DNA from 3 places in the Streptomyces sp. NPDC002232 genome. Region 3 is predicted to be linked to each of the others. Evidence: riboswitches for the same ligand, from Rfam matches in the RefSeq annotation. Region 3 holds a riboswitch; each other region holds the start of a gene.
What was found. A riboswitch is a leader RNA that binds a small molecule or an ion and turns the genes downstream of it on or off. The one in region 3 is predicted to bind S-adenosylmethionine.
Positions count from the first base shown of each region.

Region 1: another riboswitch for S-adenosylmethionine. It lies ahead of ACFYXU_RS08575 (aminotransferase class V-fold PLP-dependent enzyme); the one in region 3 lies ahead of ACFYXU_RS21940 (IclR family transcriptional regulator).
Region 2: another riboswitch for S-adenosylmethionine. It lies ahead of thrC (threonine synthase); the one in region 3 lies ahead of ACFYXU_RS21940 (IclR family transcriptional regulator).

Region 1 covers NZ_JBIARV010000002.1:401,361-409,055, reverse strand. Annotated here, with positions in the region: gene ACFYXU_RS08600 (heme-copper oxidase subunit III) at 1-453, shown strand, start outside; gene ACFYXU_RS08595 (c-type cytochrome) at 528-1,337, shown strand; gene ACFYXU_RS08590 (Rieske 2Fe-2S domain-containing protein) at 1,334-2,386, shown strand; gene ACFYXU_RS08585 (cytochrome bc complex cytochrome b subunit) at 2,383-4,005, shown strand; gene trpD (anthranilate phosphoribosyltransferase) at 4,137-5,201, shown strand; SAM riboswitch class IV at 5,289-5,404, shown strand; gene ACFYXU_RS08575 (aminotransferase class V-fold PLP-dependent enzyme) at 5,590-6,984, shown strand; gene ACFYXU_RS08570 (Lrp/AsnC family transcriptional regulator) at 7,057-7,338, opposite strand; gene ACFYXU_RS08565 (rhomboid family intramembrane serine protease) at 7,335-7,695, opposite strand, start outside.
Region 2 covers NZ_JBIARV010000001.1:1,316,307-1,324,001, reverse strand. Annotated here, with positions in the region: gene otsB (trehalose-phosphatase) at 1-321, shown strand, start outside; gene ACFYXU_RS06060 (NAD(P)-dependent oxidoreductase) at 370-1,254, opposite strand; gene ACFYXU_RS06055 (winged helix-turn-helix transcriptional regulator) at 1,353-1,703, shown strand; gene ACFYXU_RS06050 (trehalose-6-phosphate synthase) at 1,693-3,045, opposite strand; gene ACFYXU_RS06045 (hypothetical protein) at 3,128-4,645, opposite strand; gene ACFYXU_RS06040 (glucosyl-3-phosphoglycerate synthase) at 4,684-5,652, opposite strand; SAM riboswitch class I at 5,802-5,948, shown strand; gene thrC (threonine synthase) at 5,942-7,249, shown strand; gene ACFYXU_RS06030 (MoaD/ThiS family protein) at 7,288-7,566, shown strand.
Region 3 covers NZ_JBIARV010000004.1:893,082-900,776, reverse strand. Annotated here, with positions in the region: gene ACFYXU_RS21965 (hypothetical protein) at 1-215, shown strand, start outside; gene ACFYXU_RS21960 (sensor histidine kinase) at 236-1,420, shown strand; gene ACFYXU_RS21955 (DNA-binding response regulator) at 1,417-2,085, shown strand; partial or broken gene ACFYXU_RS21950 (cytochrome P450) at 2,187-2,485, opposite strand; gene ACFYXU_RS21945 (hypothetical protein) at 2,577-3,233, opposite strand; SAM riboswitch class I at 3,538-3,678, shown strand; gene ACFYXU_RS21940 (IclR family transcriptional regulator) at 3,865-4,587, shown strand; gene ACFYXU_RS21935 (class I SAM-dependent DNA methyltransferase) at 4,692-5,432, shown strand; gene ACFYXU_RS21930 (oxygenase MpaB family protein) at 5,450-6,316, opposite strand; gene ACFYXU_RS21925 (hypothetical protein) at 6,623-6,991, shown strand; gene ACFYXU_RS21920 (ATP-binding protein) at 7,183-7,695, shown strand, end outside.

The DNA.
Region 1 (7,695 bases), on a different contig from region 3:
GAGTTCTGGGCGGAAAAGGCCTCGGCCTTGAACTTCCCCTTCTCGGCGACCAACACCACCGTCCTGGTGCTCTCCTCCCTCACCTGCCAGCTCGGCGTCTTCGCCGCCGAGCGGGGCGATGTGAAGAAGCTCCGGACGTGGTTCATCATCACGTTCGTGATGGGTGCGATCTTCATCGGCGGACAGGTCTTCGAGTACACCGAGCTGGTCAAGAAGGACGGTCTCTCGCTGTCCTCGGACCCGTACGGCTCGGTGTTCTACCTGACCACCGGCTTCCACGGCCTGCACGTGACGGGCGGTCTCATCGCCTTCCTGCTGGTCCTCGGCCGGACGTACGCCGCCAAGAGGTTCACCCACGAGCAGGCAACCGCCGCCATCGTCGTGTCCTACTACTGGCACTTCGTCGATGTCGTCTGGATCGGCCTCTTCGCCACGATCTACATGATCAAGTAATCGGCTCCGCCTCCACGGCGGACCGAGACATCCAGCAAGCATCGACGCAGAAGATCCTGACACCGGGGTAATCCGTGAAAAAGCTCTCCGCACGACGACGCCATCCGCTGGCGGCGGTCGTCGTCCTACTTCTCGCGCTGGCGGCCACGGGGGGGCTGTACGCCGCGTTCGCGCCCGCGGGCACGGCGAAGGCCGATGAAACCGCCCAGTCCCTCGCCATCGAGGAGGGCAAGAAGCTCTACTCCGTCGGCTGCGCCAGCTGCCACGGAACCGGCGGTCAGGGCACCTCTGACGGCCCGTCCCTCGTGGGCGTCGGTTCGGCCGCGGTCGACTTCCAGGTCGGCACCGGCCGTATGCCGGCCCAGCAGCCGGGCGCCCAGGTCCCGAAGAAGAAGGTCATCTACTCGCAGGCTGAGATCGATCAGCTCGCGGCGTACGTCGCCTCTCTCGGTGCCGGCCCGATCACGCCGACCGAGGGCCAGTACAGCCCTGACGGTGCCGACGTCGCCAAGGGTGGCGAGCTGTTCCGCACCAACTGTGCCCAGTGCCACAACTTCACCGGCGAGGGCGGCGCGCTGACCTACGGCAAGTACGCCCCCAGCCTCGAAGGCGTGGACCCGAAGCACCTCTACGAGGCCATGCAGACCGGCCCGCAGAACATGCCCTCCTTCCCCGACACGACCATGCCGGAGAAGGCCAAGAAGGACATCATCGCGTACGTCCAGGCCGTCAACAGCGACAAGGCCGACAGCCCGGGCGGTCTCAGCCTCGGTGGCCTCGGCCCCGTCAGCGAAGGCCTGTTCGGCTGGGTCTTCGGCCTGGGCGCGCTGATCGCAGTTGCCATCTGGGTCGCGGCCCACACCGCTAAGGCCAAGAAGTCATGAGTAGCCAAGAGATTCCAGAAGAGAACCTGCCGGCAGGGCAGGACACCGCGCACGGCGCGGTGATGGTCGCCGACGACCCGTTCGCCGACCCGGGCCTCCCGCCCCACAAGCCCCGCATCCAGGACATCGACGAGCGGGCCGCCCGTCGGTCCGAGCGCGCGGTCGCCTTCATGTTCACGCTGTCGATGCTGGCCACCATCGGCTTCATCGCCTCGTACGTGATCTTCCCGGTCGACAAGATCGTGTACATCTGGCCGCTCGGCCGGGTGTCCGCGCTCAACTTCGCCCTGGGTCTGACCCTCGGCGCCGCCCTCTTCTTCATCGGCGCGGGCGCGGTCCACTGGGCCCGCACCCTGATGTCCGACGTCGAGGTCGCCGACGAGCGTCACCCGATGGCGGCGTCGCCCGAGGTCAAGGCCAAGGTCATGGCGGACTTCGCGGCCGGTGCCGCGGAGTCGGGCATGGGCCGCCGCAAGCTCATCCGCAACACGATGTTCGGCGCGCTGTCGCTCGTACCGCTCTCCGGCATCGTCCTGCTGCGCGACATGGGCCCGCTGCCCGAGAAGAAGCTCCGGACCACGCTGTGGACCAAGGGGCTCCAGCTCATCAACATGAACACGAACGAGCCGCTGCGTCCCGAGGACGTCGCGGTCGGCTCGCTGACCTTCGCGATGCCCGAGGGCCTCTCGGAGCACGACGAGCACTTCCAGACCGAGATCGCCAAGGCCGCCCTGATGATCGTCCGGATCCAGCCGGAGGACATCAAGGACAAGCGCGAGCTCGAATGGTCCCACCAGGGCATCGTCGCGTTCTCGAAGATCTGCACCCACGTGGGCTGCCCGATCTCCCTGTACGAGCAGCAGACGCACCACGTGCTCTGCCCGTGCCACCAGTCCACCTTCGACCTCTCCGACGGCGCCCGCGTCATCTTCGGCCCGGCCGGTCACGCCCTCCCGCAGCTGCGGATCGGCGTGAACGACAAGGGCTTCCTCGAGGCGCTCGGCGGCTTCGACGAGCCCGTCGGTCCTGCCTTCTGGGAGCGCGGATGAGCACCGTGACCGAAACGAAGAAAGCACCCGCCGGTGAGCGGGTCGCGGACTGGGCCGACGGCCGCCTGGGGATCTACACGCTGGCCAAGGCCAACATGCGGAAGATCTTCCCGGACCACTGGTCCTTCATGCTGGGCGAGGTCTGCCTCTACAGCTTCCTCATCATCATCCTGACGGGCGTCTATCTGACGATGTTCTTCCACCCGTCGATGAACGAGGTGGAGTACGTCGGACCGTACGTCCCGCTCCAGGGACAGCTCATGTCCGAGGCGTTCAACTCGACCATGCACATCTCCTTCGAGGTGCGCGGTGGTCTGCTGATCCGGCAGATCCACCACTGGGCGGCGCTGATCTTCCTCGCCGGCATGTTCGTGCACATGATGCGCGTGTTCTTCACCGGCGCGTTCCGCAAGCCGCGTGAGATCAACTGGCTGTTCGGCTTCCTGCTGTTCTTCCTGGGCATGTTCACCGGCTTCACCGGTTACTCGCTCCCGGACGACCTGCTCTCCGGCACCGGTGTCCGCTTCATGCAGGGCGCGATCCTGTCCGTGCCGGTCCTCGGCACGTACCTGTCGATGTTCCTGTTCGGCGGCGAGTTCCCCGGCGGCGACTTCGTCGCCCGGTTCTACTCGGCGCACGTGCTGCTGCTCCCCGGCATCATGCTGGGCCTCGTGGTCGCCCACCTCATCCTGGTGTTCGTCCACAAGCACACCCAGTTCGCCGGCCCCGGCCGCACGAACAACAACGTCGTCGGCATGCCGCTGCTGCCCGTGTACATGGCGAAGGCCGGAGGCTTCTTCTTCCTGGTCTTCGGCGTCATCGCGGTCATCGCGGCGATCGCCTCGATCAACCCGATCTGGGCCATCGGCCCGTACCGTCCGGACCAGGTGTCCACCGGCGCCCAGCCCGACTGGTACATGGGCTTCGCCGAGGGTCTGATCCGTGTCATGCCGGGCTGGGAGATCAACCTGTGGGGCCACACGCTGGTCCTCGGCGTGATGATCCCGCTGGCGATCTTCCCGGCGGTCCTCGCGGCCATCGGCGTCTACCCGTTCATCGAGTCGTGGATCACCGGCGACAAGCGCGAGCACCACATCGCGCAGCGCCCGCGCAACGCTCCGACGCGCACCGCCTTCGGTGTCGCCTGGATCACCGCGTACATGATCATGCTCGTGGGTGGTGGAAACGACCTCTGGGCGACCCACTTCCACCTGTCGCTGAACTCGATCACCTGGTTCGTGCGGATCTTCTTCTTCGTCGGCCCGGTCATCGCGTTCATCGCCACCAAGCGGATCTGCCTCGGCCTCCAGCGCCGCGACAAGGACAAGGTGCTGCACGGCCGCGAGTCGGGCATCATCAAGCGCCTGCCGCACGGTGAGTTCGTGGAGATCCACGAGCCGCTCAGCCAGGGCGAGCTGCACCGCCTCACGGCGCACGAGCAGTACGACGCCGCGCAGCTCCCGCCGGCCGTCGACGAGAACGGCGTCGAGCGCAAGATCGGCCCCATGGAGAAGCTGCGGGTCAAGCTCAACAAGGGCTACTACGGCGACGACAGCCAGGTCGCCAAGCCCACGGTCGAGGAGTACAAGGAGATCCAGAGCGGCCACGGCCACCACTGATCACCTGAACCCCTGACCTCCTGAAGGTCGCCACGGCGAGAGCCCCGTCCATTCGATGGACGGGGCTCTTTGCCGTCCCCGGAGGTCGATAGGGTGGGACCGTATCCGTCACGTGATCACCAGGAGCTGCCATGAGCGCTGCGACCCCCGCTGGAGGACCTACCACGGCGGGCCGCTCCTGGCCCGTCCTGCTGAACGGTCTGCTCGACGGCCGGGACCTCTCCGCCGACGACACCGCCTGGGCGATGGACCTGATCATGAGCGGCGAGGCGACCGACGCGCAGATCGCCGGCTTCATGGTGGCGCTGCGCGCCAAGGGCGAGACCGTGCAGGAGATCACCGGCCTCGTGCGGACCATGTACGCGCACGCGAACGTGATCGAGGTGCCCGGCCCCGCCGTCGACATCGTCGGCACCGGCGGCGACGGCGCCAAGACGGTGAACATCTCCACCATGGCCTCCATCGTGGTCGCCGGCACGGGCGCCAAGGTCGTCAAGCACGGCAACCGGGCCGCGTCCTCCGCCTCCGGCTCCTCGGACGTCCTGGAGAAGCTCGGCATCAACCTCGACCTGACCCCGCGCCGGGTCGCCGAGGTCGCCGAGGAGGCGGGCATCACCATGTGCTTCGCCGTCAGGTTCCACCCCTCGCTGCGGCACGTCGCCGCGGCCCGCGGGCAGCTCGGCATCCGGACCACCTTCAACGTCCTCGGGCCGCTGACCAACCCGGCCAAGGTGCGGGCCCAGGCCGTGGGCGTCGCCGATCCGCGCATGGCGCCGGTCGTCGCCGGGGTCTTCGCCGAGCGCGGCAACTCCGCCCTCGTCTTCCGCGGCGACGACGGTCTCGACGAGCTGACCACCACCTCCACCTCCCGCGTCTGGGTGGTCAGGGACGGCGGTGTCACCGAGGAGCGCTTCGACCCGAGGGACGTCGGCATCGAGCTCGTCACGCTGGAGGCGCTGCGCGGCGCCGACGCCTCGTACAACGCCGACGTGGCGCGCCGGCTGATCGCGGGGGAGACCGGCCCGGTCCGGGACGCGGTGCTGCTCAACGCCGCGGCGGCGCTCACCGCCCTGGAGCCCGGCGCGGGCACCCTGGTGGAGCAGCTCGCCGCGGGCATCGCGAAGGCGGCCGAGTCCATCGACTCCGGTGCCGCCCGCCGCACGCTGGAGCGGTGGATCGCGGCCAGCAACGCCTGAGCCGGTGTGAACGGCGTGTGTCGTCCCCGTCCCGGATGCCGGGACGGGGTTGCGGCCCCGTGATCGCCTGGCATAAGTTCTGGAACAGGTCATGAGTGACAGCTGCAAGGCCCCGGCCGGCTGTCCGGCAACCCTCCGTCCGTGGCGGGGTGCCCCGGGTGAAGACCAGGTCGTACGGCAGAAGCCTGCGGCAAGCGCGGACCCCTGCGCGTCACCCTGGGGTCCTTGGTCCTCTAGGGAGCGTTGTCTCGTGAGCAAGCGAATGCGTTAGGGCCCTTCCGGCCCCTCTTCCCCTCAACACCCGTATGTGGCGCCGCCCTTCGCGCGCTTCCGCCCTGCGGGCCCCTTCACGCCTTTTCGCGCCCCTTTTATGCCGGGAGATACCGCCATGTCCGCACGCCCGAACACCGCCACCGTCGACACCGCCGCCGCCGAGTCCGCCGACCCCTGCTGCGACGCCCCGCTGCCGGTCCTCGGCCGGGACGTCACCGTCCCGCTCGTCACCGGTGGCGAGGTCAGCTACGCGGCGCTCGACTACGCGGCCAGCGCGCCGGCCCTCCAGCGGGTCTGGGACGACGTGGCCGCGTACGCCCCCTACTACGGCAGCGTGCACCGGGGCGCCGGCTACCTCTCCCAGCTCTCCACCGACCTCTTCGAGAACAGCCGCGCCACCGTCGCCGAGTTCCTCGACTGCCGCGACGGCGACCAGGTCGTCTTCACCCGCTCCACCACCGACTCGCTGAACCTGCTCGCCGCCGCGATCCCGGCCGGCTGCCAGGTCTTCGTCTTCGAGACCGAGCACCACGCCTCGCTGCTGCCCTGGCGGGACGCCCGCGTCACCTACCTCAACGCGCCGCGCACCCCGGAGCAGGCCGTCGCGACCCTGGAGCGGGCCCTCGCCGACCGCGACCCGTACGGTCCGGCCCTGGTCTGCGTCACCGGCGCCTCCAACGTCACCGGTGAGCTGTGGCCGGTGAAGGAGCTCGCCGCCGCCGCGCACGCCCACGGCGCCCGGATCGTGCTCGACGCCGCCCAGCTCGCCCCCCACCACCCGGTCTCGGTGCGCGAGCTCGACGTGGACTGGGTCGCCTTCTCCGGGCACAAGCTGTACGCGCCCTTCGGCTCCGGCGTCCTCGCCGGCCGCGCCGACTGGCTCCAGGATTCCGAGCCCTACCTCGCGGGCGGCGGCGCCTCCCGCAAGGTGGCCCGCCGGGCCGACGGTGGTGTGGACGTGGAGTGGCACACCACCGCGGCCCGGCACGAGGCGGGTTCGCCGAACGTGATCGGCGTCTACTCGATCGCCTCCGCCTGCAAGGCGCTCACCGAGGCCGGCTTCGACTCCCTCGTCGCCCGCGAGCGGCACCTGATCGACACCGTCCGCGCGGGCCTGGCCGAGGTGCCCGAGGTGCGGGTGCTCTCGCTCTTCGGCGACGACGCGCCCCGCGTCGGCGTCATCTCCTTCGTCGTGGAGGGCTGGAACAGCTCCCACTTCGCCGCCGCGCTCTCCGCCGAGTACGGCATCGGGGTCCGCGACGGCCTCTTCTGCGCCCACCCGCTGGTCCGCACGCTGCTCGGCAGCGACCCGCAGGACCCGGGCGAGTGCGGCGCCCCGGAGGCCGCCCCGGGGGAGCGCTCGCTCAACGCCATCCGGGTGAGCTTCGGCGCCGGTACGCCGGACGAGCACGTGGAGCGTTTCGTCGGCGCCGTGAAGGAGCTCGTGCGGGACGGCGCGCAGTGGAAGTACCGCACCGAGGACGGCCGCTGCGTCCCGGACCGCGGCTGATCGGTCACTCGTACGGGTGAAGGGGGCCTCCCGGTCGGGAGGCCCCCTTCGGCCGTGCTCGGGTGCCCGGTGTCAGGACTCCAGGCCGATGGCGAAGGCCGCCTCCAGGTCGTGCTGGGAGTACGTCCGGAACGCGACGTGCGTGTCCGTGGCCTCGACGCCGGGGATCTTGCTGATGCGGCCGGGGATGACGTCGGCGAGGTCGTCGTGGCGCGGGACCCGGACCATGGCGATCAGGTCGTACGTACCGGTGACCGAGAAGACCTCGCTGACGCTGTCGAGCGCGGCGATCGACTCGGCGATCTCGGGGATGCGGTCCACGCTGGTCTTGATGAGCACGATCGCGGTGATCACGGCTGGCTTTCTCCCTCGGTCGCCGCGGCTGGGGCTTTCACTCTATCCCCACCGCGGAACCGCCCCCAGGCGTAGAGGAACCCGACGGAGAAGCCCACCACGTGGGCCAGATAGGCGACGCCCGGTCCGGCGCCCGCGGCCCGCGCGGCCATCCACTGGAGCGTGAACCAGAAGATCAGCACGATCCAGGCGGGGAAGCGCAGCGGCAGGAAGAACAGGAAGGGGAAGAGGCTGGTGACCCGGGAGCGCGGGAAGAGGAAGAGGAACGCCCCGAGCACCGCGGAGATCGCCCCCGAGGCGCCGACCAGGGTCTGCTCGCTGTCCGCGTGCGCCACCGCGTACCCGAGCAGGGCGATG
Region 2 (7,695 bases), on a different contig from region 3:
GTCGCCCACGGCCTCGTCCTGGAGCCCGGCCGCATGGTCCTGGAGCTGCGGCCGCCCGGCATGGACAAGGGCGTCGCGCTCGCGGAGTACGTACGGGAGGTGGGAGCCGGGTCGGTGCTCTACGCGGGCGACGACCTGGGCGACCTGCCCGCCTTCGCGGCGGTGGAGAAGCTCCGCTCCGACGGCACCCCGGGCGTCCTGGTGTGCAGCGGTTCGACCGAGGTCCCGGAGCTGGCCGGCCGGGCCGACCTGGCCGTGCAGGGCCCCGCGGGCGTGGTCACCTTCCTGACGGAGCTGGCGGAGGCGCTGGGGGAGGGCTGAGGTCCCCCACGGGTCTTGGCGGAGGCGTCGGGGGAGGGGCGAGGTCCTCTACGGGCCCTGGCGGAGCAGCAGGTCCACCACGCCCGTCAGGTCCTCCTCCCCGCTGCCCTCGGCGAGCCGGCGGCGCATCAGGTCGAAGTACGGCGCGAGGAGTTCCGGGCTGACGCCCTGCTCCTCGGCGGTGGCCAGGAACGTCGGCGTGCCCGCCACCTGCATGGAGAGATTGGACACCACGCCCCCGGTGTACTCGCCGGACCGCAGCCGGGCGGCGGTCCCGTGGACGCTGCCGGACATCGCGGTGAGCCAGTCGGCGAGCAGCGGGGCGAAGGCGACGGGATCGACGGCCTCCCGGCGGATCAGCGCGAAGGCGTGCGCGGCCCCGGCGAACATCCCGTACATGGCGCTGAGCAGGGCCACGTCGTGCAGGGCCGCGAAGCCCGCGTCCGCGCCGACGTACGTCGTGTCCGCCGGCACGGCCAGGGTGGCCCCGTGTGCCGCGAACAGCTCGGCCGAGCCGCTGTAGAGGACGTAACCGCCGGCCTCCGGGACGCCGATCATCGGCGGGACGGCCATGATGCCGCCGTCCAGGTAGCGGGCGCCCCGCTCCTCGGCCCAGGCGGCGCGGGCCCGGGCCTGGGCGGGCGTCGTGGTGGTGAGGTTGACGAGGTCCCTGCCGGTGAGGTCGACGCCGTCGAGGGCGGCGCCGACGGAGTCGTCGTCGAGGAGGCAGAGCACGACGAGGGCGTTCGCCGCGACGGCCCCGGCCGCGGTGTCGGAGGTCTTCGCGCCCAGGGCGGCGAGGGAGTCCGCACGGGCCGGGGTGCGGTTCCAGACGGTGAGCGGGTGTCCGGCGGCGAGCCAGGTCCGGGCGAGGGCGCTGCCCATGGCGCCGAGTCCGAGGAGGGAGAGGGAGGTGGGCGGGTTCGCTGTCATGCCCACCAGGCTGCGCCGGGCCTCCGGCCCGCTCAAGTACCCACTTCCAGGTGGGTGGTTACCCTGAGGTGAGCGAACAGGTCAGGAGGGTGGGGCGGATGGCGACACTGAACCGGCCGGGCGCCGGGGACGGCCACGTCTGCGGGATCGACGCGGCCATGGAGGTGATCGGCGGCAAGTGGAAGGTGCTGATCCTCTGGGCGCTCCACGAGCAGCCGCACCGCCGCTTCGGCGAACTGCGCCGGCTGGTCCCGGGCATCACGGAGAAGGTCCTCGCCTCCCACCTCCGCGAGCTGGAGGCCGACGGCATCGTCGACCGCGTCTCGTACGACGAGGTCCCGCCCCGCGTCGAGTACGCCCTGACGAAGGACGGCATCCGCCTCAACGACGCCCTCGAACCCCTGGCGGCCTGGGGCCGGGAGCGGCGCGGGACGCCCGTCAGTCCCTGAGCGCGTCCAGTTGGGCCAGGAACCAGCGCTGCGGGGGAAGGGCCGTGGCCGCGGCGGACAGGCGTTTCGTGCGGTCCGCGCGGTCCGTCGGGGGCATGGTCAGGGCCGTGTGCAGGGCCTCGGCCGTCTCCGTGACGTCGAAGGGGTTCACCGTGAGGGCGTCCTCGTGGAGCTCCTCGTGGGCGCCCGCCTCCCGGGAGAGGACGAGGGCGCAGCCCTGCTCCGAGACGACCGGTATCTCCTTCGCCACCAGGTTCATGCCGTCCCGCACCGGGTTCACCAGGGCCACGTCCGCCAGGCGGTAGGCGGCCAGGGAGCGGGTGAAGTCGTCCTCGACGGAGACCAGGACCGGCTGCCAGTCGGCCGTGCCGAACTCCGCGTTGATCTCCGCCGCCAGGTCCGAGACCGCCGCCGTGTAGGCGCGGTACGACTCCAGGTCCTGGCGGGAGGGGTACGCGGAGGCCAGGTGGACCACCCGGTCGCGCCACTCGGGGCGGGTGGTGAGGAGCTCGCGGTAGGCGAGGAGACCCCGCAGGATGTTCTTCGAGAGTTCCGTACGGTCCACGCGGACGATCGTCTTCCGGCCGCCGGTCTCCTCCCGCAGCCGTGCCACGCGCTCGTCCACCTCCGGCCGGTACGCCAGGGCCCTCAGCTCCTCGCCGTCCACGCCCAGCGGGTACGTCGCCACCCGGGTCCGGCCGAGGTCGCCCGCGCCGCCCTCGAAGGCCTCCGCCCACGCGCGCGTGTGGAAGCCGAGGCGGTCGGCGCCGAGCATCCCCCGCAGGAGCTCCTCGCGCACGTCCGTCGGGAGCATCCCCAGGTAGGCGGGCGAGGCCCAGGGGGTGTGGGTGAAGTGGGCGATCCGCAGGTCCGGGCGGAGCTCGCGGAGCTGCCCCGGGACCAGCGCCAGGTGGTAGTCCTGGACCAGGACCGCCGCGCCCGGGGCGGCCTCGGCGGCCAGGGCCTCGGTGAAGGCCAGGTTGTAGGCGCGGTAGGAGTCCCAGAGGCGGCGGAACTCCGCGTCGAAGACCGGTTCGCGCGGGATGTCGTACAGGTGGTGGTGGAGGAACCACAGCACCGAGTTCGCGATGCCGTTGTACGCGTCCGCGTACACGGACGGATCGATGTCCAGCATCCGCACGCCCGGCTCGGCCGTCCCGCGCCGCACCGCCTCGCGGTCGCCCGCGCCGAGCGCCGCGCACACCCAGAGGCTCTCCCGCGCGTCGATGGTGCTCAACGCCGACGCCAGGCCGCCGCCGCCCTTGCGGGCGTCGAGCGAGCCGTCCTCGCCGAGCGCGTACGAGACCGGGCCCCGGTTGGATGCGACGAGCACAGTAGCCATGTGGCGAACCTAGCCCGTCTCGTAAACGCTCAAACGTACGTATACGAGACGGGTCGATTCGGCCACGGCCAGTCATCGCAGGTCAGTCGCGTCGGCCGCGCATCGCCGCCTTCGCCACCAGGCCCGTCGCCGCCAGGGCCACCGCGAGCGCGCCGAGCAGCCAGAGGCGCTCGCCGCTGCTTCCCGTCTCGGCCATGGAGCCGGCGTGACGGTCTCCCCGCGGGCCCGGGGCCGGGGCGGCGGGGGGCTGCGGGGAGGAGGGAGCGGTGGCCGGGGCCGCGGGGGAGCCCGGGGCGGATGCCGGGACGCCGCGCGGGGCGCTCGGCTTCGGGGAGGGGTTCTTCGGGTCCGGCTCGGGCTCCTCGCGGGCCGGGCCGGGGCCCGTCGGGGTCGGGACCGGGGCCGCCGGCCGGGGCGGGGCGGGCAGGGCGCTCTCCCGCTCCGTGGGCGCCGTCCGGGGGGTCTCCAGGTCCGGGACCGGCACCGAGAGGGCGAGCGCGGTCGGCACGTACGGGTCGCCGCCGGTCGTGAAGGCGAGGTCGGCCGTGGTCGCGCCGGGCTCCACCACGCCGGCCGGGACGTCGAAGGTCTTGGCGTCGACGCTCAGGTTGTGCGCGAGCCGCGGGGAGAGCGCGCCGTCGTTCTCGCCGGAGAAGAAGTTGTCGGTGTCGCCGGTGCGGGGCGCGAGCACGGTGCGCCCGTTCACGAGGAAGCGGTCGCCCGGCGTGCTCCGGTCGCCCCCGTACGCGGTCACGCCCGCCCGCACCGTGCCGGGCGCCCGGTGGAAGCCGTCCACGGTGATCGTGGTCGCCGGGGACTCCGGGCGCTGGAGGACGTGCCCGCCGTAGAGGCGGACGTCGCGCCGCTCGGGGGCCTTCACCGGGTCCGGGCCCGGGAAGGCGTGGACGACCGTCAGGGACCAGCCCGCCGCGCAGCCCTTGCCGCTGGGCGCCCACACGTTGCCGACCGCCACCCGCACGTCCGTCCCCGAGACGCCCGCGAAGGCGGCGGTCACGTCGGACTCGCCCGTGTAGTAGTGCGGGCCGGCGGTGTCGGCCGGGTCGGCGACCACGCTGTCGAGGGAGACCGGGACCGCCGCCCCGGACCCCACCCGGAGCACCGGAGCCGTCGTCGTCGGGTCGCCGGGGGACCGCCCGGCGTCCGCGCCGGAGGAGCCGCAGCGCTTCAGCGGCGCGCCGCCCGGGCCCCGGTACGTGCCGTCGTTGCCGCCCCAGGAGAGGCGGGCGTACGCGACCCGGGCGCCCGCCGGGATCCGCACGTGCCCGGTGCTGGAGCCGAACGCGGTGCTCCCGGTGCCGGCCGCGTCGATCCGCCGCGTCACGAAGGTGTCCTCGCCGTCCGGGCCCCGGCCCGAGGTCGCCGCCGCGCAGCGCGCCGCCGGGCCGGCCGGGGCGTCCGGACAGCCCACGACCGTGTTGCCGATCGTGGTGAAGTCGCCGTACAGCGACGCGGCGTACCGCAGGCCGAAGGGCTCGATCACGTCCGCCGCGGCCGGGACGGTCGCGGCGGACACGAGCGAACCCGCCGTGAGCCCGAGGGCCGCGAGCACCCGGCCCGGGTGAGGAAGTCTGAAGCGCATAAAAGGGCAATTTATGCAAAACAGATCATCACAGGACGTTACGCCACGCGGCGCCGCGCGTACTCCGTGACCTCGGCCATCGGCGGCCGCTCCTCGGTGTCCACGGGGTACGTCGTCGGCTCGAAGCCCTTCTCGCCCCGCTCGAACTGCGTCAGCACCGGCCGAACCAGATGCCCCCGGGAGAGCCGCAGCTGCGCCGTCCGGTAGATCGCCGCCGCCATCCGGCCCAGCGCCAGACCGTCCTGGTGCCGGTGCTTGCGCACCCCCACGTCCACCTGGGCCAGCGCGTCCAGGCCCACCGTGTGCAGGGCGTCCACGAGCAGTCCAAGCTCCACCCCGTAACCGACCGGGAAGGGCAGCCGTTCCAGCAGCGAGCGCCGCGCCGCGTACTCGCCGCCCAGCGGCTGCACGAAGCCGGCCAGCTGCGGCCAGTGCAGATTGAGCAGCGGCCGGGCCACCAGCTCCGTCACCCGGCCGCCCTGGCCGGGGGGCCTGCCGGAGGCGGGCCCGTCGATGTCCGGGCCGAAGGGGCGGTCGTACATCGCCTTCACGAAGTCCACGTCCGGGTCGGTGAGCAGCGGGCCCACGATCCCCGTCACGAAGTCCGCCGAGAAGTCCCGCAGGTCCGCGTCCACGAAGCACACGACGTCCCCGCTCGTCACCATCAGCGACCGCCAGAGCACCTCGCCCTTGCCGGGCACCGCCGGTATGCGGGGGAGTATCGCGTCCCGGGCGACCACCCGGGCGCCGGCCGCCGCCGCGACCTCCGCCGTGCGGTCCGTGGAGCCCGAGTCGATCACCACCAGCTCGTCGACGAGCGGCACCGCCTCCGTCATCAGCTCGCGCCGGATCACGGAGACGATCTCCCCGACCGTCGCCTCCTCGTTCAGCGCGGGCAGGACGACGCTGACCGTCGTGTTCCGCTTGGCGGCGAGCACCCGGTCGAGCGGGCGGTCGGACACCGACCAGGACCGCCGGGCCAGCCAGCGCTCCACTTCCTCCAGCACGTGATCTCCATCTCGCGGTTCGGACGGCCGGTCCAAGGTTCCGGGCCTTCGGTTACAGTCTTGAACAACGCGGATGCCCGATGCACGTCGGGGTGCCGACCGCGTCGGAGCGCAGGAACGAAAGTCCACCACGCTTCACAATCGAATACCGCTCATCCAGAGGGGCAGAGGGAAACGGCCCGTTGAAGCCCCGGCAACCCTCCAGTCGGTTCGTCTCGTACTCCATCGAGGCCCCCGGCTAGGGAAGGTGCCAAATCCGTCTCATGGCGAAAAATTCGTCATGGGAAAGATGAGGAGAAAGGGCCTCGCCTCCATGGCTGTTCAGACCGTCGCACCCACCAACGTCGACCTCGGTCCCGCGTCCGGGCTCTCCTGTCGCGAATGCGGTGAAGTCTTCCCGCTCGGCCCGATCTTCGCCTGCGAGCTCTGTTTCGGACCGCTCGAAGTCGCGTACGACCTCCCCACCGGTGACCCCGAGGCGCTGCGCAAGCAGATCGAGGCCGGCCCCGCCAACATCTGGCGCTACGCCCCGCTGCTGCCCGTCCCGGCCGACGTCGCCGAGAAGCCGAACCTGAACCCCGGCTGGACCAAGCTCGTCCAGGCCGACAACCTCGCCGCCGAGATCGGCGTCGCCCCCGGCAAGCTCTTCGTCAAGGACGACTCCGGCAACCCGACCCACTCCTTCAAGGACCGGGTCGTCGCCCAGGCGCTCGAAGCCGCCCGCGCCTTCGGCTTCACCACCCTCTCCTGCTCCTCCACCGGCAACCTGGCCGGCGCCGTCGGCGCCGCCGCCGCCCGCGCCGGATTCCGCTCCTGCGTGTTCATCCCGCACGACCTGGAGCAGGGCAAGGTCGTCATGGCCGGCGTCTACGGCGGTGACCTCGTCGCCATCGAGGGCAACTACGACGACGTCAACCGCTTCTGCTCGGAGCTCATCGGCGACCCGCTCGGCGAGGGCTGGGGCTTCGTGAACGTCAACCTCCGCCCGTACTACGGCGAGGGCTCCAAGACGCTCGCGTACGAGATCTGCGAGCAGCTCGGCTGGGTCATCCCCGACCAGCTCGTCATCCCGATCGCCTCCGGCTCCCAGCTGACCAAGATCGACAAGGGTCTCCAGGAGCTCATCAAGCTGGGCCTCGTCGAGGACAAGCCGTACAAGATCTTCGGCGCCCAGGCCGAGGGCTGCTCCCCGGTCTCCGCCGCCTTCAAGGCCGGGCACGACGTCGTCCGCCCGCAGAAGCCGAACACGATCGCCAAGTCGCTGGCGATCGGCAACCCGGCCGACGGCCCGTACGTCCTGGACATCGCCCGCCGCACCGGCGGCGCCGTGGAGGACGTGAACGACGAGCAGGTCGTCGAGGCCATCAAGATCCTCGCCCGCACCGAGGGCATCTTCGCGGAGACCGCGGGCGGCGTGACCGTCGGCGTCACCAAGAAGCTCGTCGAGGCCGGTCTCCTCGACCCGGACCTGACCACCGTCGTACTCAACACGGGCGACGGACTCAAGACCCTGGACGCGGTGGCCGACACCTCTCAGGCGACCGTCACCATCCGCCCGAGCCTGGACGCGTTCCGCGACGCCGGCCTGGCCGTCTGAGTCCGTCCGCCCCCTGGCCCACCGAAAGGTTTCCGAACATGGCCGTGAACGTCCGCATCCCCACCATCCTCCGCACCTACACGGGCGGGCAGTCCGAGGTCCAGGCCGAGGGCGCGACCCTCGCCGAGGTCATCGCGGACCTGGAGAAGAACCACACGGGCATCGCCGCCCGCGTCCTGGACGACCAGGGCAAGCTGCGCCGCTTCGTGAACGTCTACGTCAACGACGACGACGTGCGCTTCGAGCAGGGCCTGGAGACGGCCACCCCGGCCGGCGCGGGCGTCTCGATCATCCCGGCCGTCGCCGGCGGCTGCTGAGCCGCACCGGCTGTCCCGTCTTTCTCGAATTGCCCCTTCCGCGTCAATAAGCGGAAGGGGCAATTCTGCATGGTTGAGCGCGGTAGAGTTGGGGAAGTCCCCTCCGCTGCTCATGCCGGTCGCATATGA
Region 3 (7,695 bases):
AGCTGTGGGTCGACCACGGTGGCGCCGACGACGTCGGCAGGTTCAGCGTCGAGCACCACATCACCAGCCAGCAGGCCTGGGTCACCGCCTTCCTGCTGATGGCGGTCGCCGAGGTCGTCACCCGTCTGGCCACGATCTTCGTCCGCAGCCGGATGGTCGCCCGCACCACACGGCCCGTGCCCGCGAGCGTGCCGCTCACCGGCCACGTGAGGTGATCATGCCGTATCGTCACAGCATGCCACTGAGGAACCGGGGGACCACCGCCCCGGCCGGGGGAACCCGTCCCGGGCCCACGGAACGCATCCGGCTCACACACTGGGTGTGGGCGGCCGTCCTCCTCGTCGTCGAGGTCTTCACCCTCCGGCCCCTGGGCCTCAGTGGCCGCGGTCTCGCTGTGACACTGCTCTTCGCGGTCAACTTCGCCTTCTTCGCCCTGCGACTCGTCCCCGCCCGGCTCGTCCCCGAACGGCTCCTCCTGCCCCTGATGGCGGTCGGCGTCGTGGCGGCGGCCGCGTTGATGGCGGTCGCAGAGACAGGGACGGCGTCGCTCTTCGCCTTCTTCCTCGCCGCCTTCATCGGCTACCGGCTGGACACCAGAGCGGCCACGGTCCTCGCCGTGGCGCTGAGCCTGCTGTGCGGCGTCGCCCTGGCGGCGCAGGCCGAGCCCGGTCAGCAGGGGCTGCTCCTCATGGCCGGGCTCTCCACCGGGGCGCTGGTCCTGGCGGGCATGTCGGGGCGGAGCCGTAACCAGGCCGTCGAGGCAGCGATCTCGGCCGCCGAGTCGGCCGAGCGGGCCGCCCGTGCCGAGGCCCGGACGCTGGTGCTGACCGAACGGGGCCGGGTGGCGCGGGACGTGCACGACGTCCTCGCGCACTCCCTGGCCGGCATCAACATGCAGCTCGAACTGGCCGACGCCCTGATCGAGGTCGGGGAGACGGAGAAGGCCCGGGAGGCGACCGCACGGGCGCAGAGCCTGGTCCGGGAGAGCCTGAAGCAGGTGCAGTGGACGGTCCGCGCGCTGCGCGAGGAGGCCTTGCCCCTGCTGGAGAGCCTCACCGCGCTGCTCGAGTCGTCCGGCCACCACGAGGCGCTGACCGTGACCGGGACGGTGCGTGAGCTGCCGACCCGGACGACGCACGACCTCCTGCGGATCGCGCAGGAGGCCCTGACCAACGCCACGCGTCACGCTCCCGGTGGGAGCGTGCGGGTGGCGGTGGCGTACGACGAGGGGACGACCACCTTGAGCATCCTCAGCGAGCCGGGGACGATGCCGGCGTCCGCCGCCGGTACGGGGAGCGGGATGGGGCTGATCGGGATCCGCGAGCGCGTCGCCCTCATGGACGGAACGGTGACGACGGGTCTCGTGCCGTCCGGCCCCGGGCGGGGCTGCTGGAAGGTCGAGGTCGTGATCCCCGTATGAACGAGTCGGCAGCGGGCTCCCCCCTGATCAACGTGGTCGTCGCCGACGACCAGGCCGCCGTCCGCGAACCCCTGGCGATGGTCCTCGCGCTCACCGCGGACATCAGCGTCGTCGCGACCGCCGCCAACGGCCACGAGGTGCTCGACGCCGTCGCCGAGACGCCGGTCGACGTCGTCCTCATGGACCTGCGGATGCCCGGGATGGACGGGACCGAGGCGACGCGCCGGCTGAACGAGTCCCACCCGGACGTGGCCGTGGTGGTGCTCACGACGTTCGCCGACGACGACTCGGTCATGGCCGCGCTGGCGGCGGGGGCCCGTGGGTACCTGACGAAGAACGCGGGCCGTGAGGACATCGCCCGCGCGATCCGCGCCGCCGCGGCGGGCCAGTCCGTCCTCGACCAGGAGGTGCGCGACCGGTTGCTGGCCGCTGTGACGGGGGCGCAGCGGTCCGCCCCGGGCGAACCCCTGCCGGGGGACCTGACTCCCCGGGAGCGCGAGGTGCTGGCGCTGATCGGGCAGGGGCTTCCGAACCGGGCGATCGCCGAGCGGCTCTTCGTCAGCGAGGCCACGGTCAAGACGCACATCAACAACCTCTTCGCCAAGGCCGGCATCCGGGACCGGGCCGAAGCCGTGCGCCGGGCGATCGCCGCCGGTCTGGCGTGAGGCCGGCGCCTCGCGCGCGGTCCAGTGCGGGGACGGTGCGTCCGTCCCGGTCCGGCGTGCGGACGGTGCCCCGCGCGGTCCGGCGTGATGACGAGACACCCCTAAGGTCGGATCCCGTCGCAGGCGATGCGCAGATGCCGCGGCCCGCGCGGTACCGCGTTCTGGCGGTACGGGGGCGTGTCTTCGAGCAGGCGGGGGTTCTCCAGCCTCCGTGCCGGCTCCGACAGGGCCGGCTGGGCCTCCAGACCGGCCGGCGGTGCGCCGAAGCAGCTGCGGATGCCGCTGCCGAGCCCGAGGTGCTGGATGTCCGGGCGGTCCGGGCACCGAAGCGGTCCGGGTGCTCGAAGCACCGGGGGTCGCGGTTGCCGGACGCCAGGACCAGCCGGAGCGTCGAACCTCTGGCGGACCGATCGAGTGAGCCGTCCGGCCGGGCCGGTTCGAGGCGGCCGGGCGGGCCGGTCGACGACGGCCCGCCGCTGCTCGGGCCTGCGTCAGCCGGTCACGGTGATCTGCCGGGTCGGGTCGGTGGTGTCGGTGAGCTGGTACGTCGCGCTGAAGGTCGCGGACTGGTTGCCGGTCGGGCAGAGGAAGCCGCCCGTGGCGGTCGCGGGGACGGGGGCGTTGGCGATCGCCAGCGCCGAGGGGGCTCCGTTGGTCCAGCCGCCGTCGACGGTGGTGGGTCCGGTCGGCGAGGCGGTGATGGTGCAGCTGGCGAGGCCGCCGGTCTTGAGGACGACGCCGCCCTTGGGGATGGTGAAGCCGCCGGCGGCGGGGGCGCCGTTCTGGAGGGTGAGCTTCCAGGGGCCGTTGGTGGCGTTGCTGGTGATGGTGACGCTCACGCCGAAGACGCTGGTGGTGCAGCCGCTGAAGCCGGGCGGGTTGATGGGGACGGAGACGGGGCCCGCGTCGTTGTGGTTGCCGGGGGCGGCGGGGACGGCGTTGTTCGCTCCGCCCGTCGGTACGGAGGCGGAGACGGTGCAGGTCATCGTGGTCGAACCGGCGACGAAGGTGGCCTTGCCGGTGAGCTTGGCGGCGAAGGCGTGACCGGCCGGCAGGACGGTGGTCGGGGCGGCCTGGGTGCCGCCGGCGCCGAGGGCGAGCGCCCCGGCGGTGGCGAGGCCGGTGAGGGAGACGAGCAGCTTGGACATGGGTTTCTCCTCGGTGAGGGACGGGGGGTGCGAGGAGGTGCGGGTCGTCGCGCCGTGCGGGGTGCGTGGGGGAACCGCGCAAAGTGACTTGAGAGTAGAACCGGCCGGTAGGGGTGCCCAAGGGACAATCACGCCACTCCTGACGATCCGTCAGTAAGGTTGACGCGGCGGGGCGCTTGACATCGCGACGGCCGGAGCGGGGAGGGGGCGCGAGCCCCGCCCGACCCGATGGGCGCGGCAGACCGCCACTCCTTCCGGGGAGGCCGTTGGCTGGCCGCCCGGCGCGTCTTGTATGGTTCTCCGCGAATCATCCAGAGGGGTGGAGGGACCGGCCCTACGAAGCCCCGGCAACTCCCCGGTCGACTCGGCGCTCTCCTTCGCGCCGCGCCGTCGGGTCCAGTGCCAACTCCGGCCCGCGCCAACGTGGCGCGGGAAAAGATGAGGAGACACGGTGCTCTCTGTGCTGACCTTCGCCCTCCCCCTGCCTGCCCCGGGCCTCCCGTGTACCCGTCTCGCGTTCGCCGCGGCATAACGGCCGAGCTCTTCGGCCCTCCCCGCTGAGCATCCCCACCCTCCCTGCGTGAGATCGCCGCGAACCTTCGCGCGCGGACCGAGACTGGAGCACCCCCTCATGGACATTTCGGATATTTCTAGTGGTGTCGGCGTCCTCGACAAGGCCGCGGTGATCCTCGGCGCGCTGGCGTCCGGCCCGGCCACCCTGGCGGGGCTCGTGTCCGCCACGGGCCTGTCGCGGCCCACGGCGCATCGGCTGGCCCTCGCGCTCGAACGCCACCGTCTGGTCGCCAGGGACATCGAGGGCCGCTTCGTCCTCGGCCCCCGACTCGGCGAACTGTCGGCCGCCGCGGACGAGGACTGCCTGCTGACCGCGGCCGGTCCCGTCCTCATCTCCCTCCGGGACGCGACCGGCGAGAGCGCGCAGCTCTACCGCCGCCAGGGCGAGGTGCGCGTCTGCGTCGCCGCCGCCGAGCGGACCTCCGGACTGCGCGACATCGTGCCGGTCGGGGCGACGCTCCCCATGAAGGTCGGCTCCGCCGCCCAGGTGCTGCTGGCCTGGGAGGAACCGGAGCGGTTCTACCAGGGGTTGCAGGGCGCGCGCTTCACGGCCACGGCTCTGAGCGGCGTACGGCGCCGGGGCTGGGCCCAGTCGATCGGTGAGCGCGAGCCCGGGATGGCCTCGGTCTCGGCCCCGGTCCGCGGTCCCTCCGACCGCGTCGTGGCCGCCGTCACGGTCACCGGGCCCATCCAGCGCCTGACCCGGCAGCCCGGCGCCCGTCTCGCGAAGGCCGCCGTCGCCGCGGCCGACCGGCTCACCGCGGTCGTCTCCCACGCGTGACCCCGGCGGCACCCCCGGCTCCGGGCGCCCGGCCCTCCCCCGGCCCCGCGTCCGGAGCGTAAATCGGTCGACGCCGCCGCTCCGTGCGGGCAAAGTGGCGCCCCGTGACGAGCAGTGAGCTGTGGACCCGCGATTCCGCCGACCGTTACGACGCCGAGGAGAGCGAGAGGTCCTCGGCCGCCTTCCTCGGACCGACCCTCGCCTTCCTCGCCGATCTCGCCGGAGACGGCCGGGCACTGGAGTTCGCCATCGGAACGGGACGCGTGGGCGTCCCGCTGCGGGAGCGCGGCGTGCCGGTGGCGGGCATCGAGCTCTCCGAGCCCATGGCGGCCGTCCTGCGGAGCAAGATCGACGCCGACACCCTCCCGGTGACCATCGGAGACATGGCCACCACCGTCGTCCCCGGGGAGTTCTCCCTGGTCTACCTCGTCTACAACACCATCACGAACCTGCTCACCCAGGACGAGCAGGTCGAGTGCTTCCGCAACGCCGCGCGCCACCTGGCGCCCGGCGGCCGGTTCGTCATCGAACTGGGCGTACCGCCCCTGCGGTTCCTTCCGCCGGGCCAGGTCGCGGTGCCGTTCGACGTCTCCGAGCGGCACCTCGGCTTCGACACCTTCGACCTGGTCGAGCAGGTCCTCGTCTCGCACCACCTCACGCGCGACGGCGCGGACGGCCGCTACCGCCGGGGCAGCTCGCGGCACCGGTACGCCTGGCCCGCGGAGCTGGACCTGATGGCGCGGATCGCCGGCCTGGAGCTGGAGCGCCGCGTCGCCGACTGGGACGGGACCCCGTTCGCACAGGACTCCGCCCAGCACGTCTCCGTGTGGCGCAAGCCGCTCTGAGGGCCCGGCGGCACCGGTCAGCGGCCGGCTCCGGCGGGCAGCGGGGGCGTCACCCAGCGGACCGCCGTCGTGACCGCCCGTCCGCCGGGCCGTGCGAAGCGGAGCAGGATCCGGATCCGACGGGGCACCGGAATCAGGTCCCGGGCCCACGACGGCAGGAGCTCCACCGCCGCGGCCGCCAGCAGGAGGTAGGGCAGGCGCGCGGGCCACGGCAGCGGCGGTGACGCCAGCAGGTACCGGGCCGTCGCCGACGACTCCTCCGTCGCCTCCAGCTCCCCGCGCCGGCCGTCGAGCGCCGCGACGAGTCCGGCACGGCTCCGCGGCGGGTCCGGGACGCCCAGCCGCTCGGCGACCGACGCCATGTCCTGGACGTACGCGTCCTGTTGCCCGCCGGTCAGCGGACGCAGGCCGTAGCGCCGATGGGACTCCAGGAAGCAGTACGTCTCGGCCATGTGGACCCAGGACAGCAGCGGCGGGTCCGACGCCCGGTAGGCCACTCCGCCCGTCGTGGTCCCGGTGACGCGGGCGTGCACCGCGCGCACCCGCTCCACCGCCCGCTCGGCATCCCGCTCCGTGCCGAACGTGGTCACCGCCAGGAAGGTGCTGGTCCGCTGGAGGCGGCCCCAGGGGTCGCCGCGGAATCCCGAATGCGCCCAGACGGCCGCCATGGCCACCGGGTGCAGGGACTGGAGCAGGAGTGCGGCGAGGCCTCCGACGTACATCGAGGCGTCGGCGTGCACGGTCCGTACGGGGCGGTCCGGGGCGAACCAGCGGGGTCCCGGGGTGCCGTGGATCCTGGCGCGCTTCCGATGCGCCTCCGGTCCGGCCACGCGCCGCAGGAGCGCGTCGCCCGCCTTCGTACGCAGCCTTCCGAGCAGGGGCACCGCTACCGCACTCCTCTCCTGGGCCCGTGGGACACCGCACCACGACCTCGTCCCGTCGCCGTGCGGCACGGGCCCGCGAGCCGGGCCGGTCCCACGCGAACATGCCACACTAGGACAAAGGTGTCACACGCGGCCGTCCTCGGAAGCCGCGCACCGCTCCCCCGGTGCCCCGCGCCCCGGACCCGTACGAAGTGCACAGCGAGACTCACGGTTTCCGGCCGTCGCCGCGCGAGTCGGAACGGCGCTTCACACGCGGGCTGTCGCCGCGCTCCTCCCGTTCCGGCTCGCTCGAAGGAGGTGTCTTCCATGACCAGGACCATGCGCGTCCGCCGACTGGTGGCGGGTGCCGCCGCGTCCGGCCTGCTGGCAGGTGGTGCCGCGCTCGGCATGGCCGGCTCGGCAGCGGCGGCTCCCGCCCCGTCGTCGGTCGCCACGACCGTCGTGACCGACCACCACGGCGACCACCACGACCGGCACGACCGGTGCGAGTGGAAGAAGGGCCACTGGGAGAAGAAGTGGGTCCCGGGCCACTGGGAGAAGAAGCGGGCCGACCACGACTCCTGGCGCCAGGGCCATCATGACGACGGCAAGGACCACCACAAGAAGTGGGTCTACGTCCCCGGCCACTGGGAGAAGGTCTGGGTGAAGGCGCACTGGGACTGCCACCAGCGGTGACGCACGGCAGGTGACGCCGTGGGAGGGGCGACCACCCTCCCACGGACCGCCCGCGCGGAGGCGGGCCTTTCCCGAGCGGGTGACACGGAGGGGCCCTGGGCGCGCACAATACGGGGGTGCAGAGTTGGATGCCGCCGGAGCGCGGACCTTTCGTCGGGCGGGAACGTGAACTGAGTGCGCTGGGAGCCCGGTTGGACCGGCACAGACTGGTGACGCTGGCCGGGTCCGGCGGGATCGGGAAGTCGAGACTCGCGGCGCGCGCCGCGAGTCTCCTCCCCTCCGACGCCTTCGAGAGCGTCCACTGGGTGCCGCTGTGGTCGCTGGGGAGCGGCAGCCTCCTGATCCCGCTCGTGGCCGACGCGTGCGGTCTGTCCGACCACTCCGCGCGCGACCCCCTCGACGCGCTGGCCGCCTGGCTCGGCACGCGCCGCGTCCTGATCGTCCTCGACTCCTGCGAGCACCTGGTCGACGCGTGCGCGGAGCTGGTGGAGACGCTGCTCGCCCGCTGCCCCTCGCTCGTGGTGCTGGCGACGAGCCGGGAGTCGCTGGGCGTGGCCGGTGAGACCCTGCTCCCGCTGGGCCCCCTGTCGCTGGACTCGGAGGCCATGGACCTGTTCGCCGCCCACGCCGCGACGCTCGGCGTCACGTGGGAGAGCCCCGAGGACCGGCTGGCCGCGAGCGAGGTCTGCCACTGGCTGGAGGGC